Thermus aquaticus: one gene and its partner. The protein of the gene in region 2 interacts with the protein of the main gene of each other region in a pairwise test. Links are inferred from orthologs where the notes say so. Each region holds a gene or a part of one and is shown on either strand. Other genes may lie near its edges.

The links.
Region 1: the proteins of dnaB (region 2) and dnaA interact in binary tests that used the Escherichia coli proteins (3 or more experiments, as listed by UniProt). The link is inferred for Thermus aquaticus from one-to-one orthologs.

Annotation. Positions count from the first base shown.
Region 1 is NZ_LHCI01000106.1:516,848-522,191, reverse strand. What follows is about bases 1,104-4,016. They hold dnaA (chromosomal replication initiator protein DnaA), read right to left. Parts: upstream 3,264-4,016; coding sequence 1,944-3,263; downstream 1,104-1,943. Other genes in these bases: mnmG (tRNA uridine-5-carboxymethylaminomethyl(34) synthesis enzyme MnmG), read left to right, coding at 3,312-4,016; dnaN (DNA polymerase III subunit beta), read right to left, coding at 1,104-1,642. Outside these bases: eno (phosphopyruvate hydratase), read right to left, coding at 1-468; more of dnaN, read right to left, coding at 527-1,103; more of mnmG, read left to right, coding at 4,017-5,114; 16S rRNA (guanine(527)-N(7))-methyltransferase RsmG, read left to right, coding at 5,140-5,344. UniProt on the Escherichia coli protein: Plays an essential in the initiation and regulation of chromosomal replication. Binds in an ATP-dependent fashion to the origin of replication (oriC) to initiate formation of the DNA replication initiation complex once per cell cycle.
Region 2 is NZ_LHCI01000106.1:128,851-134,127, reverse strand. What follows is about bases 1-2,846. They hold dnaB (replicative DNA helicase), read right to left. Parts: upstream 2,168-2,846; coding sequence 833-2,167; downstream 1-832. Other genes in these bases: BVI061214_RS01670 (transglycosylase SLT domain-containing protein), read left to right, coding at 2,301-2,846; BVI061214_RS01680 (protoglobin domain-containing protein), read left to right, coding at 288-836; BVI061214_RS01685 (glutamate synthase-related protein), read left to right, coding at 1-240. Outside these bases: more of BVI061214_RS01670, read left to right, coding at 2,847-3,905; BVI061214_RS01665 (cation:proton antiporter), read right to left, coding at 3,895-5,049; BVI061214_RS01660 (CBS domain-containing protein), read right to left, coding at 5,049-5,277. UniProt on the Escherichia coli protein: The main replicative DNA helicase, it participates in initiation and elongation during chromosome replication. Travels ahead of the DNA replisome, separating dsDNA into templates for DNA synthesis.

The DNA.
Region 1 (5,344 bases), 390 kb from region 2 along the record:
GTCGGCGTGCTTGCCCCCGTTGATGACGTTCATGAGGGGCACCGGGAGGACCACCCCCTGCACGCCCCCTAGGTAGCGGTAAAGGGGAAGCCCCAAGGCCTCGGCCGCCGCCCGGGCCGTGGCCAGGGAAACGGCCAGGATGGCGTTGGCCCCCAGATTGGCCTTGTTGGGGGTGCCGTCCAGCTCCAGCATGGCGCGGTCCACCCCCTCCTGGTCCAGGGCATCCCGGCCGATGAGCTCGGGAGCGATGCGCTCCAGGATGTTCTCTACCGCCCGGCGCACGCCCTTGCCCAGATAGCGCCGGCCTCCGTCCCTAAGCTCCAGGGCCTCGTGGGTGCCGGTGGAGGCCCCGGAGGGAACCATGGCCCGGCCCCTCACCCCCCCTTCCAGCTCCACCTCGGCCTCTACCGTGGGAAAGCCCCGGGAGTCCAGGACTTCCCGCGCCCTCACGCTCACAATCGTGGTCATGGCAACCTCCCTCATGGGAGGAAGCAACTGGAAACGCTTCCTCCACCCGTCCTCTAGCTTACACCCGGAGGGGCACCACCACCGCCTGGTAGCCCCCCTCCTCCAGGGGGCGCACCAGGGTGGGGCTGGTGGGCCCCGAGAAGCCCAGCTCCGCCCGGCCCGAAAGGGGGGCCAGGGCCTCGAGGAGGTAGCGGGCGTTGTAGGCCAGGCTCATAGGAGCCCCCTCCAGGGAAACGAAAATCTCCTCCTGCCCCTTGCCGTAGTCCCCCTCGGCGGAAAGGAGGACCCGCCCCTCCTCCAGGAAGAGGTCCACCCGATGGTTCTGCTTGTCGGCCAGGACCGAGACCCGCTTCAGGGCCTCCCGGAAGGGTTCCACGTCCAAGGCCGCTTTGAGGGGGAACTCCTTGGGGATCACCCGCTCGTAGTCGGGAAACTCCCCCTCCATGAGCCGCACTGCCATGCGCAAGGCCCCCTCCTCCTGCCGCACCGCCAGGCCCAGGGTGCCGGGCCCCAGGGCCAGGACCACCTCGCCCTCGGCGCTCCTCAGGACCCGCACCAGCTCGTCCACGCTCCTGGCCGGGACCACGGCCTTCTTGGTGAAGGGCTGGGGCCTCTCCAGGTCAAAGAGGGCCAGGCGGTAGCCATCCGAGGCCACGGCCCGGAAGCCCCGGTCGGAGAACTCCAGCTGCACCCCCCGGAAGATGGCCCGGTACTCCTCGTTGCTAGCGGCGTAGCGCACCTGGGAAAGGGCCCGCTGAAGCTCCTCCGCCAGGAACTGGGCCCGCTGGGTGAAGGCCTCCTCCCCACCCTCTAGGTCGGGGAAGAGGAGCTCGGGGTAGCCCTCCATGGGGGCCAGGGCCAGCCGGGTGGTGAAGCGCCCCGAGGCCAGGGCCAGCTCGCTTCCCAGGCTGAGCTCCACCGTCTCGCCGGGAAGGCTTCGCACCAGCTGGAAGAAGGGCTGAGAGGGGATCAGGTACCGCCCTTCGCCCTCCAGCTGGGCGGGAAGGCGCACCTCCAGGTCCACCTCGCCGTTGCTGCCGAAAAGGACCAGGGCGTCCTTTTCGGCCGCCAGGCCCAGGTAGGTAAGAAGGGGGTTGGAGCTTCTAGAGGGGATGACCCGTTCCAGGAGGGCGATCCTCTCGGCCAACAGGTTTTTGGGAAGGGTTACGCGCATTTTGGGGTCCTCCTTCTTTTACTGTTACTAAAGGCTCTTTTAAAGATCTTAAAAGAATAGCCGTAGTAGTAATAGGGCCTGTGGATATGTGGATAAAGGGAGGAAAAAGCCCTCCTGGAGGGCAAAGGGCCTGTGGATAACTCCTGTGGAAAACCGGGCTTGGCCTGTGGATAAGGTGTGGATAAGTGGCGGGTTATCCACAGGCCTCGAGGACCCCCCAGTTTTCCACAGGTTGTCCACAGGGTTATCCACAGGTTGGGCCGGGTTATCCACAGGGTTATCCACAGGTTATCCACAGGCCTCACCCCACCTTCTCCCTGAGGGCGCGCAGGATGGCCTGGACCTCCCGGTCGCTTTCCGAGAGCTCCTGAACCTTTTGGATGGCGTAGAGCACCGTGGTGTGGTCCCGGCCCCCAAAGAGCTGGCCGATCTCGGGCAAAGAGGCCCGGGTGAGTTCCCGCACCAAGAACATGGCCATCTGCCGGGGCAGGACCACCTCCTTGCGCCGGCCGCCCCCCACCAGGTCCTCCGGGCGGAGGCCGAAGTGCTCCGCCACCGCCCGCACGATCTCCTGGGGGTCCACCTCTACCTCCCGGGGAGCGAAGATGTCGGAGAGGGCCTTGGCGGCCACCTGGCGGGTGAGCTCCACGCCGTTTAAGGAGGCGTAGGCCACCACCCGCATCAGGGCCCCCTCCAGCTCGCGGATGTTGGAGGTGACCTGGCGGGCGATGTACTCCAGGACGTCCTCGCCGATGCGGAGGCCCCTCTGCTCGGCGTTCATCTTCAGGATGGCGATGCGGGTCTCCAGATCGGGGGGCTGAATGTCGGTGATGAGCCCCCACTCAAAGCGGCTCCTCAGGCGGGCCTCGAGGGTGAGGATGTCCTTGGGAGGGCGGTCGGAGGAGAGGATGATCTGCTTGTGGGCCTCAAAGAGGGCGTTGAAGGTGTGGAAGAACTCCTCCTGCGTCCTTTCCTTGCCGGCGATGAACTGGATGTCGTCCACCAGGAGGAGGTCCACAGAGCGGTACCGCTCCCGGAACTCCGCCATGCGGTCCTCGCGGATGGCGTTGATGAGCTCGTTGGTGAAGGTTTCGGTGGAGACGTACTCAATCTTGAGGCTGGGGAAGCGCTTGGCCACCGAGTGGCCCACGGCGTGCATGAGGTGGGTCTTGCCCAGGCCCACCCCCCCGTAGATGAAAAGGGGGTTGTAGGCCTTGCCGGGCGACTCGGCCACGGCCACGGCCGCGGCGTGGGCCAGGTTGTTGTTGGGCCCCACCACGAAGTTCTCAAAGGTGTACTTGGGGTTGAGCTTGGACTTCCCCTGGTCGGCCTGGGGGGCGGCCTGGAAGATGTCCACCTGGACCGGCTGGGCGGCTCCGGGCACCACCAAAAGCTCAAAGCGGGGTACCTGGGCCCCCAGGAGGCCTAAAGCCTCCTGGATCAGGGGGGCGTAGTGCCGCTTGATCCAGTCCAGGGCGAAGGAGGTGGGCACCGCCAGCTCCAAAACCCCCTCCCGGATACCCAGGGGGCGGATCCTTTCAAACCAGGTGTGGTACTCCACCTCGGTGATGTTGCGGCGGATGTGCTCCAGAACGTGCTGCCAGACCGCCTCGTGCGTCAAGGCCACCCCCCGTCCAAGGGAACATTCTACGCCAGGGCCTTGGGTAAAGTGGAGGGCGGGATGGGGTACGACGTGGTGGTGGTGGGTGGGGGGCACGCGGGCCTCGAGGCCGCCTGGGCTGCGGCCGCCCTGGGGGTCCGGGTGGCCCTGGTCACCGTGAACCCGGAGCGCATCGGCATGATGCCCTGCAACCCGGCGGTGGGGGGGCCGGGGAAGAGCCAGCTGGTGGCCGAGCTGGTGGCCCTAGGGGGGCTCATGGGACGGGCGGCGGACGCCGCCGCCATCCACACCCGGGTCCTAAACCGCTCCAAGGGCCCGGCGGTGCAGAGCCTTAGGGTCCAGGTGGACCGGGACCTCTACGCCCTAAAGGCCCAGGAGATCCTGTCGGAAAGGCCCATCGCCGTGGTGCGGGGAGAGGTGGCCTCGCTCTGGGTGGAGGGGGGAAGGCTCCTTGGGGTGCGCACCGTGGACGGCCGGGGCATCCCCGCTAGGGCGGTGGTGGTGGCGGGGGGGACCTTCCTCTCCGGAGTGGTCTGGTACGGGCGGAAGTCCCGTCCCGCCGGAAGGCAGGGGGAGCCCCCGGCCCGCTTCCTCTCCCAGAGCCTGAGGGCGGTGGGGCACAGCCTGCGCCGCTTCAAGACCGGGACCCCGCCCCGGATCCGGGCGGACTCCGTGGACTTCTCGGAGCTTAGCCTGGTCCCCCCCGAGGTGCCTCCGGGGAGCTTCACGGGGAGGCCCGGCCCCTATGCCGACCGGCTTCCCACCTGGCAGACCCGCACCACGGGGAGAACCCACCGGCTCATCCTGGAGAACCTGCACCTTTCCCCCCTCTACGCCGGGGACATTCAGGGCATCGGGCCCCGCTACTGCCCCTCCATTGAGGACAAGGTGGTGCGCTTCGCCGACAAGGAGAGCCACCTCCTCTTCGTGGAGCCCGACGGCCTTGCCACCAGCGAGGTCTACCTGCAGGGCTTCTCCTCAAGCCTTCCCCCCGAGCTCCAGGAGGAGATGGTGCGAAGCCTTCCCGGCTTCTCCCGGGCGGTGATCCAGCGCTACGCCTACGCCGTGGAGTACGACAGCCTGGACCCCACCGAGCTCACCCGGGGCCTCCAGTCCCGCCTTCTGCCCGGGCTTTTCAGCGCCGGGCAGGTGAACGGCACTTCGGGGTACGAGGAGGCCGCCGCCCAGGGGCTTCTGGCCGGGTTGAACGCCGCCCGGTACGCCCTTGGACTGCCCGAGGTCCACCTGGGCCGGGAGACGGGGTACATCGGGGTCATGGTGGACGACCTGGTGGGCCGGGGGACCGACGAGCCTTACCGGATGATGACCAGCCGGGTGGAGCTAAGGCTTCTCTGCCGGGCCGACAACGCCGACGAGCGCCTGGTCCCCCTGGCCGTGGCCTGGGGCCTGAGGCCCAGGGAGGACCTGGAGCGGGTGCGGGCCAAGTACGCCCGGGTGGAGGCCGAGCTTAGGCGCCTCGAGGCCCTGCGGGTGGACGGGGTGAGCGGCCTCCAGTGGCTGAGGCGGCCCGAGAACACCTACGAGGCCCTTCTGGAGCGCTTCCCCTCCCCCACCCCCCTTTCCCCGGAGGAGCGGGAGCAGGTGGAGATCCGGGCCAAGTACGCCGGCTACATAGAGAGGCAGGAGAAGCTCCGGGAGAAGATGCGGGACCTGGAGGCCCTGCGCCTGCCCGAGGGGCTGGACTACCCCAGGGTCCCGGGGCTTTCGCGCGAGGCGGTGGAGAAGCTTTCCCGTTTCCGCCCCCGCACCCTGGCGGAGGCCGCCCGGGTGCCCGGGGTGCGGGACTCGGACCTCACCGCCCTGTTGGTCCACCTGAGGCGGGAGGGCTAGTGTTTCACGGGAAACAGGGGGGAGCGTGGGCCTGAGCCCGGAGGGTGAGAGGCTTCTTCTAGAAGGGGGCAGGGCCTTGGGTCTGGACCTCTCGCCCCACCTGAAGGCCTTTTCCACCCTCTACGACCTCCTCCTGGAAGGGAACCGCAAGGTGAGCCTCACCGCCTTGCGCACGGAAAGGGAGGTGGTGGCCAAGCACTTCCTGGACTCCCTGACCCTGCTCCTCCTTC
Region 2 (5,277 bases):
ACGGAGGAGGCCATGCGCCGCCGCCTGGCCAAGGGGGCCAAGGTGGCCGTGAAGCCCCTGGACGCCCGGGGGGTGGAGGACGTGCGGGAGCTTCTTGGCGCCTACATCCGGGTCCTTAGGGAGAACAGGCGGGAGGAGAAGGCGGTCCGGCTGGAGAGGCTTCTGGAAGACCCCGTCCGGCACTTCCGCATGGTGGAGCCCGTGAGCCAGCAGGTGGACCAGGGGGTGAGCACCGAGTAGCCTCTGGGCCCTAGACGCTGGGGGGACGGGCAAGGTACATTTGTCCCGTGGACCCCGGTGAGCTCCTGGACCTCCTCAAGCGGCGCACAGGCTTTACCCAGACCCATGCCGCCATTCTGAAGGAGCTGGGGGAGGTCATGGCCCCCATCGCTCCCGAGGTAGCCCTGGCTTTCTACGACTACCTGGGGCGGGACGAGGAGCTTTCCAGCATCCTCCACGCCGTGCCGGGGCGGGTGGAGAGGCTTTACGGCACCTTCGCCGCCTGGTACCGGGAGCTCTTCTCGGGCACCTACGACCGGGCCTACGCCGAAAGGCGGAGGCGCATCGGGCTGGTGCACGCCAGGCTGGGCATCGGGCCTAGGGCCATGGTCCCCGCCATGGGCCTGGTGCAGGAGCTTTCCCTGGAGCACCTGCGGAGCGCCCTGCGGGGCCTCGAGGTCTTCAGCGCCGTGGAGGCCTTTGAAAAGATCCTGGCCATAGAGGTGGCCCTGGTGGAGGAGAGCTACCTGGAGGCCCTCGCCCGCGGCCTTCTCCTGGGCCACCGGGACGTGGGGGAGGCCCTTAAGGAGGGGGCCAAGGCCCTCCTTTCCCCCTAGGCGTCCCGGGCCAGGTCGTTGAAGCGGACGTGGCTGGCGTGGAACTGAAGCTCCACCGTGCCCGTGGGGCCGTTTCTCTGCTTGCCCACGATGATCTCGGCGATGCCCGCCTTCTCCGAGTGGGGGTTGTAGTACTCGTCCCGGTAGATGAACATGACCAGGTCGGCGTCCTGCTCAATGCTGCCCGACTCCCGGAGGTCCGAGAGCATGGGGCGCTTGTTGGGCCTGGCCTCCACCGCCCGGGAGAGCTGGCTTAGGGCGATGATGGGGATGCCTAGCTCCCGGGCCAGGGCTTTGAGACCGCGGGAGATGGCGGCGATCTCCTGCTGGCGGTTTTCTCCCGACTTCCCGCTCCCGGGTCCGGACATGAGCTGGAGGTAGTCTATGATGATCAGCCCCACCTGGTTCTGGCTCACCAGCCTGCGGGCCCGGGCCCGGACCTCCATCAGGGTAAGGTCGGGGGTGTCGTCAATGTAGATGGGCGCTTCGGAGAGGCGGCTTGCCACGTCCACCAGGCGGGAGAAGTCCCGGTCGGTGAGCTGGCCCAGGCGGACCCGGTTCATGTCAATGCGGGCCTCGGAGCACATCATGCGCAGGGTGAGCTGGGCGGCGGGCATCTCCAGGGAGTAGATGCCCACCCCCACCCCCTCCTTCAGGGCGGCGTTCTGGGCGATGGTGAGGGCGAAGGCGGTCTTGCCCATGGCGGGGCGGGCGGCGATGATGTTTAACGAGCCTGGGCCCAGGGTGCCGATGAGCTGGTCCAGCTCCTTGAAGCCGGTGCGGACCCCGGCCACCTCCCCCTTGTTCTGGAAGAGGGCCTCAATGTGCTCAAAGGTCTCGTGGACCAGCTCCCGCATGGGCCTGGCCTCGGTGTCGGTCTTGGTGAGGGCCACCTCCAGGATCTTCTTCCCGGCGGTGTCCAGGATCTCGTCCAGGCTCCCGGCCTCCTCGTAGGCCAGGCGCATGGCCTCCCCCGCCGCCTGGATGAGCCGCCTCAAGGTCCACTTCTCCGCCACGATGCGGGCGTAGTGCTCGGCGTAGGCGGCGGTGGGCGTGGCTTCGGAGAGCTGGAGGAGGTAGGCGGTGCCGCCCACCTCTTCCAGCTGGCCCCTGCGGGAAAGCTCCTCGGAAAGGGTCACCAGGTCCACGGGCCTGCCTTGGCTCCTTAGGGCCTGCATGGCGGCGTAGATCTTGCGGTGGGCCTCGGCGTAGAAGGCCTCGGGGGAGGGGAGGAGGCCTTCCACCTCGTCCATGACGTCGGAGTCCAGGAGAATGGAGCCCAAGACGCTTTGCTCCGCCTCGAGGCTGTGGGGGGGAATAGGGCCTTCCATAAGCCCTACCAGGCTACGCCCTCCCCCCCTTCCGGCGAAAGGGGACTATCCCTGAGGGAAGGATTGCCCCGCGATAGCCCTTTTGGGCCCCTCCCTCTAAGGCTTCTCAGGCGGGGCCTGTTAGGGTGGGAGGGTGCGGCTTTGGTGGCTTCTCTTCCTTCTCTTCGCCTGCCGGGCCCAGGGCCTGCCCGAGGCCTACGCCCTTCTGGAGACGGGGAGGCTCGAGGCCCTGCGCCAGGTGGCCCAGGGCGGGGGGTACGCCGCCCTCTTGGCGGGCTCCCGCCTGGCCCAGCGGGAGGAGGTCCCCTTGGCCGAGCGGGCGGAGTACGCCTGGCGCTACGCCCTCTTCCTGGAGGGGGTGAGGGCCTTGGAGCCCGGTTGGGAGGCCAAGCCCGCCTGGCGGGTGGCGGCGCCCCTTCTGGAATGGGCCAAAGACCCCCGGGCCTTTTCCGCCTGGGAGAGGCTTCTGCCCGAGCCCGAGGCCGTGGCCGCCCTCCTCCGCCTGGGGGAGGGGGAGAGGCTTTGGGAGGCCCTCTTCCGGGGGCGGGCCTATGAGGCCCTGCTGGCGGTCCTCCCTTCTGACCAGCGGCCCGACCTGAGGGCCCAGGCCCTCTTCCGCCTGGGGCGCTACCGGGAGGCCCTGCCCTTCTACCGGGCCTGGGCGGAGGCGGACCCCAGGGGGTACCTGGGCCTGGGGTACGCCCTGTGGCGGCTGGGGCAGCGGAAGGAAGCCCTTATGGCCTTCGCCCGCTACGACCACCCCGAGGCCCGCTTGGGCCAGGGGCGGGTTCTGGAGGAGATGGGGCTTTGGCTGGAGGCCGTGGAGGCCTACCGGAGGAGCACCCCCGAGGGCCTTTGGCGGGCTACGGCCCTTCTGGAGCGCCTGGGGCTCAGAAAAGAGGCCCTGGAGCTTTACCTAAACCTGGCCCAGGGGGACAGCCTCTACGCCGACGACGCCGCCCTCAGGGCCTACGTTTTGGCGGGGGAGCTGGGCCTCGAGGAGGCCAGGGAGGAGGCCTACGCCCGGCTTCAGGGAGGGCTTGGCCTCCTCCTGGGCAAGACCCCGTCCCCGCCTCCGCCCGCTTCGGAAGGCCCCCCGCCCCCGGAGGCCCCCCAGGTGGCGGCCCTGGTGGCGGCCGGGAAGGAGGCCTACGCCCGGGGGGAGGTCCGCTACGCCCTCTGGACCCGGTCCCGGGACTGGCCCTCCCTGGTCCCCCTCTTGTACCGCCTGGGGATGTACCGGGAGGGGATCCGGGCCGCCTGGCCCACCGCTTTGGCCTACCCCCGGCCCTACCGGGCGTGGGTGGAGGCCTACGCCAGGAAGGAGGGCCTTGACCCCGACCTCCTCTACGCCCTCTTCCACGTGGAAAGCCGCTTTGACCCTCAGGCGGTGAGCCCCACGGGGGCCTTGGGCCTGGCCCAGTTCCTCAGGGGCACCTGGGCCGATGTGGCCCGGATGCTGGGGGAGCCCCCCGCCGACCCCTTTGACCCCGAAAGCGCCATCCGCTACGCCGCCCGCTACCTGGCCTGGCTCCTGGAGCGGTGCGGGGCCTTCGCGGGCCTGGAGCGGGTGGCCTGCGCCCTCACCGCCTATAACGGCGGCATCGGCTACACCCTGAGGGGGATAGCGCAGCAAGGGGGGCTATACCCCTTCCTCCGCTTCCAGGAGCGGGACGAGCCCCGGGAGTACCTGGCCAAGGTCCTCTCCGCCTACGCCGCCTACCGGGCTATCCCTTAGCCCCCCGCTCCGTCCAGGCGATGAGGGGCTTGAGGGCAAAGGGGGCGAAGAGGGTCGTGAAGACCACCATGAAGAGGACGATGGCGTACTCCTCTTCGTTGACCGCCCCGGCCGCCAGGCCCAAAGCGGCCACGATCAGGCCCACCTCCCCCCGGGGGGCCATGCCCACCCCCACGGTGAGGGCGCTCCGCACCCCCTGGGTGAGGGCCCCCAGGAACCCGCCCAGGACCTTGCCCAGGATGGCGATCACCGTCACCACGCTCCCCGCCAGGAGGACGGCGGGGCTTGCCAGGGCGGAAAGCTCCAGCCGCACCCCCACCATGGCGAAGAAGATGGGGGCCAGGAAGCTCTCCACGGCGAAGATGGGTTCCTCCAGCTTGTACTTCTCCCGCACCTCGGAGAGGAGCATCCCCCCCAAAAAGGCCCCCACGATGGGGGCCAGCCCGATGCTGGCCGCCAAGGCCGCCATCCCCACCCCCAGGGCCAGGGCGAAGCCCAGGGGGCTGCCCACGGGAAGCCGGTCTAGGGGCAGGCGGGCCACCAGGGTGGAGAGGAGGACGGCCAGGCCCACGAAGACGACGGAGAGGACCACCAGTTGCGCGATGGCCCCTGTTTCCACCTGCCCCGTCCTGGCCACCCCGTTCACCACCGCCAGGACGATGAGGCCCAGGATATCGTCAATGACCGCCGCCCCCAGGATGACCCGGGCATAAGGGCGGGAGAGGACCCCGAGCTCCTGCAGGACCCTGGCGGTGATGCCCACGCTGGTGGCCACCAAGGCGGTGCCCAGGAAGAGGGCGGGGAGGGTCTGAAAGCCGATCTGGAGGCCGTAAAGGTACCCCCCCACGAAGGGGAAGGCCACCCCCAAAACCGCCACCAAAAAGGCCTCCTTGCCCACGGCCAGGATGTCCTTGAGCCGGGTCTCCAGGCCCACCATGAAGAGGAGGAAGATGGCCCCGAGCTCGGCCAAAAACTCCAGGACCTCTCCCTCGTGCACCAGGCCCAGAAGGGCCGGGCCCACTAGGATGCCCGCTAGCACCTCCCCGATGACCACGGGCTGGTTCAGGCGCTTAAAGACGTAGGCCATAACCTGGGCCGCCAGGAGGAGGTAGAAGACCTCCAGGATGTGCCCCGCGCCGTGCATCACTGCCTCCCCAGGATCAGTTTCAGAATGTCGCTCCGGGTGAGGATGCCCACTACCTTATCCTCCTGGTCCACCACGGGGAGGTGGCGGACCTCCGTGGTGAGGAGAACCTGAAGGGCCTTCCCCAGGGGGTCCTCCGGGTGGACCCGGGGGATCTCCTTGAGCATCACCGCCTCCACCGGGGTGCTCTGGTAGCGGCGGTAGATCTCTTGAAGGGTATCCTCGTCC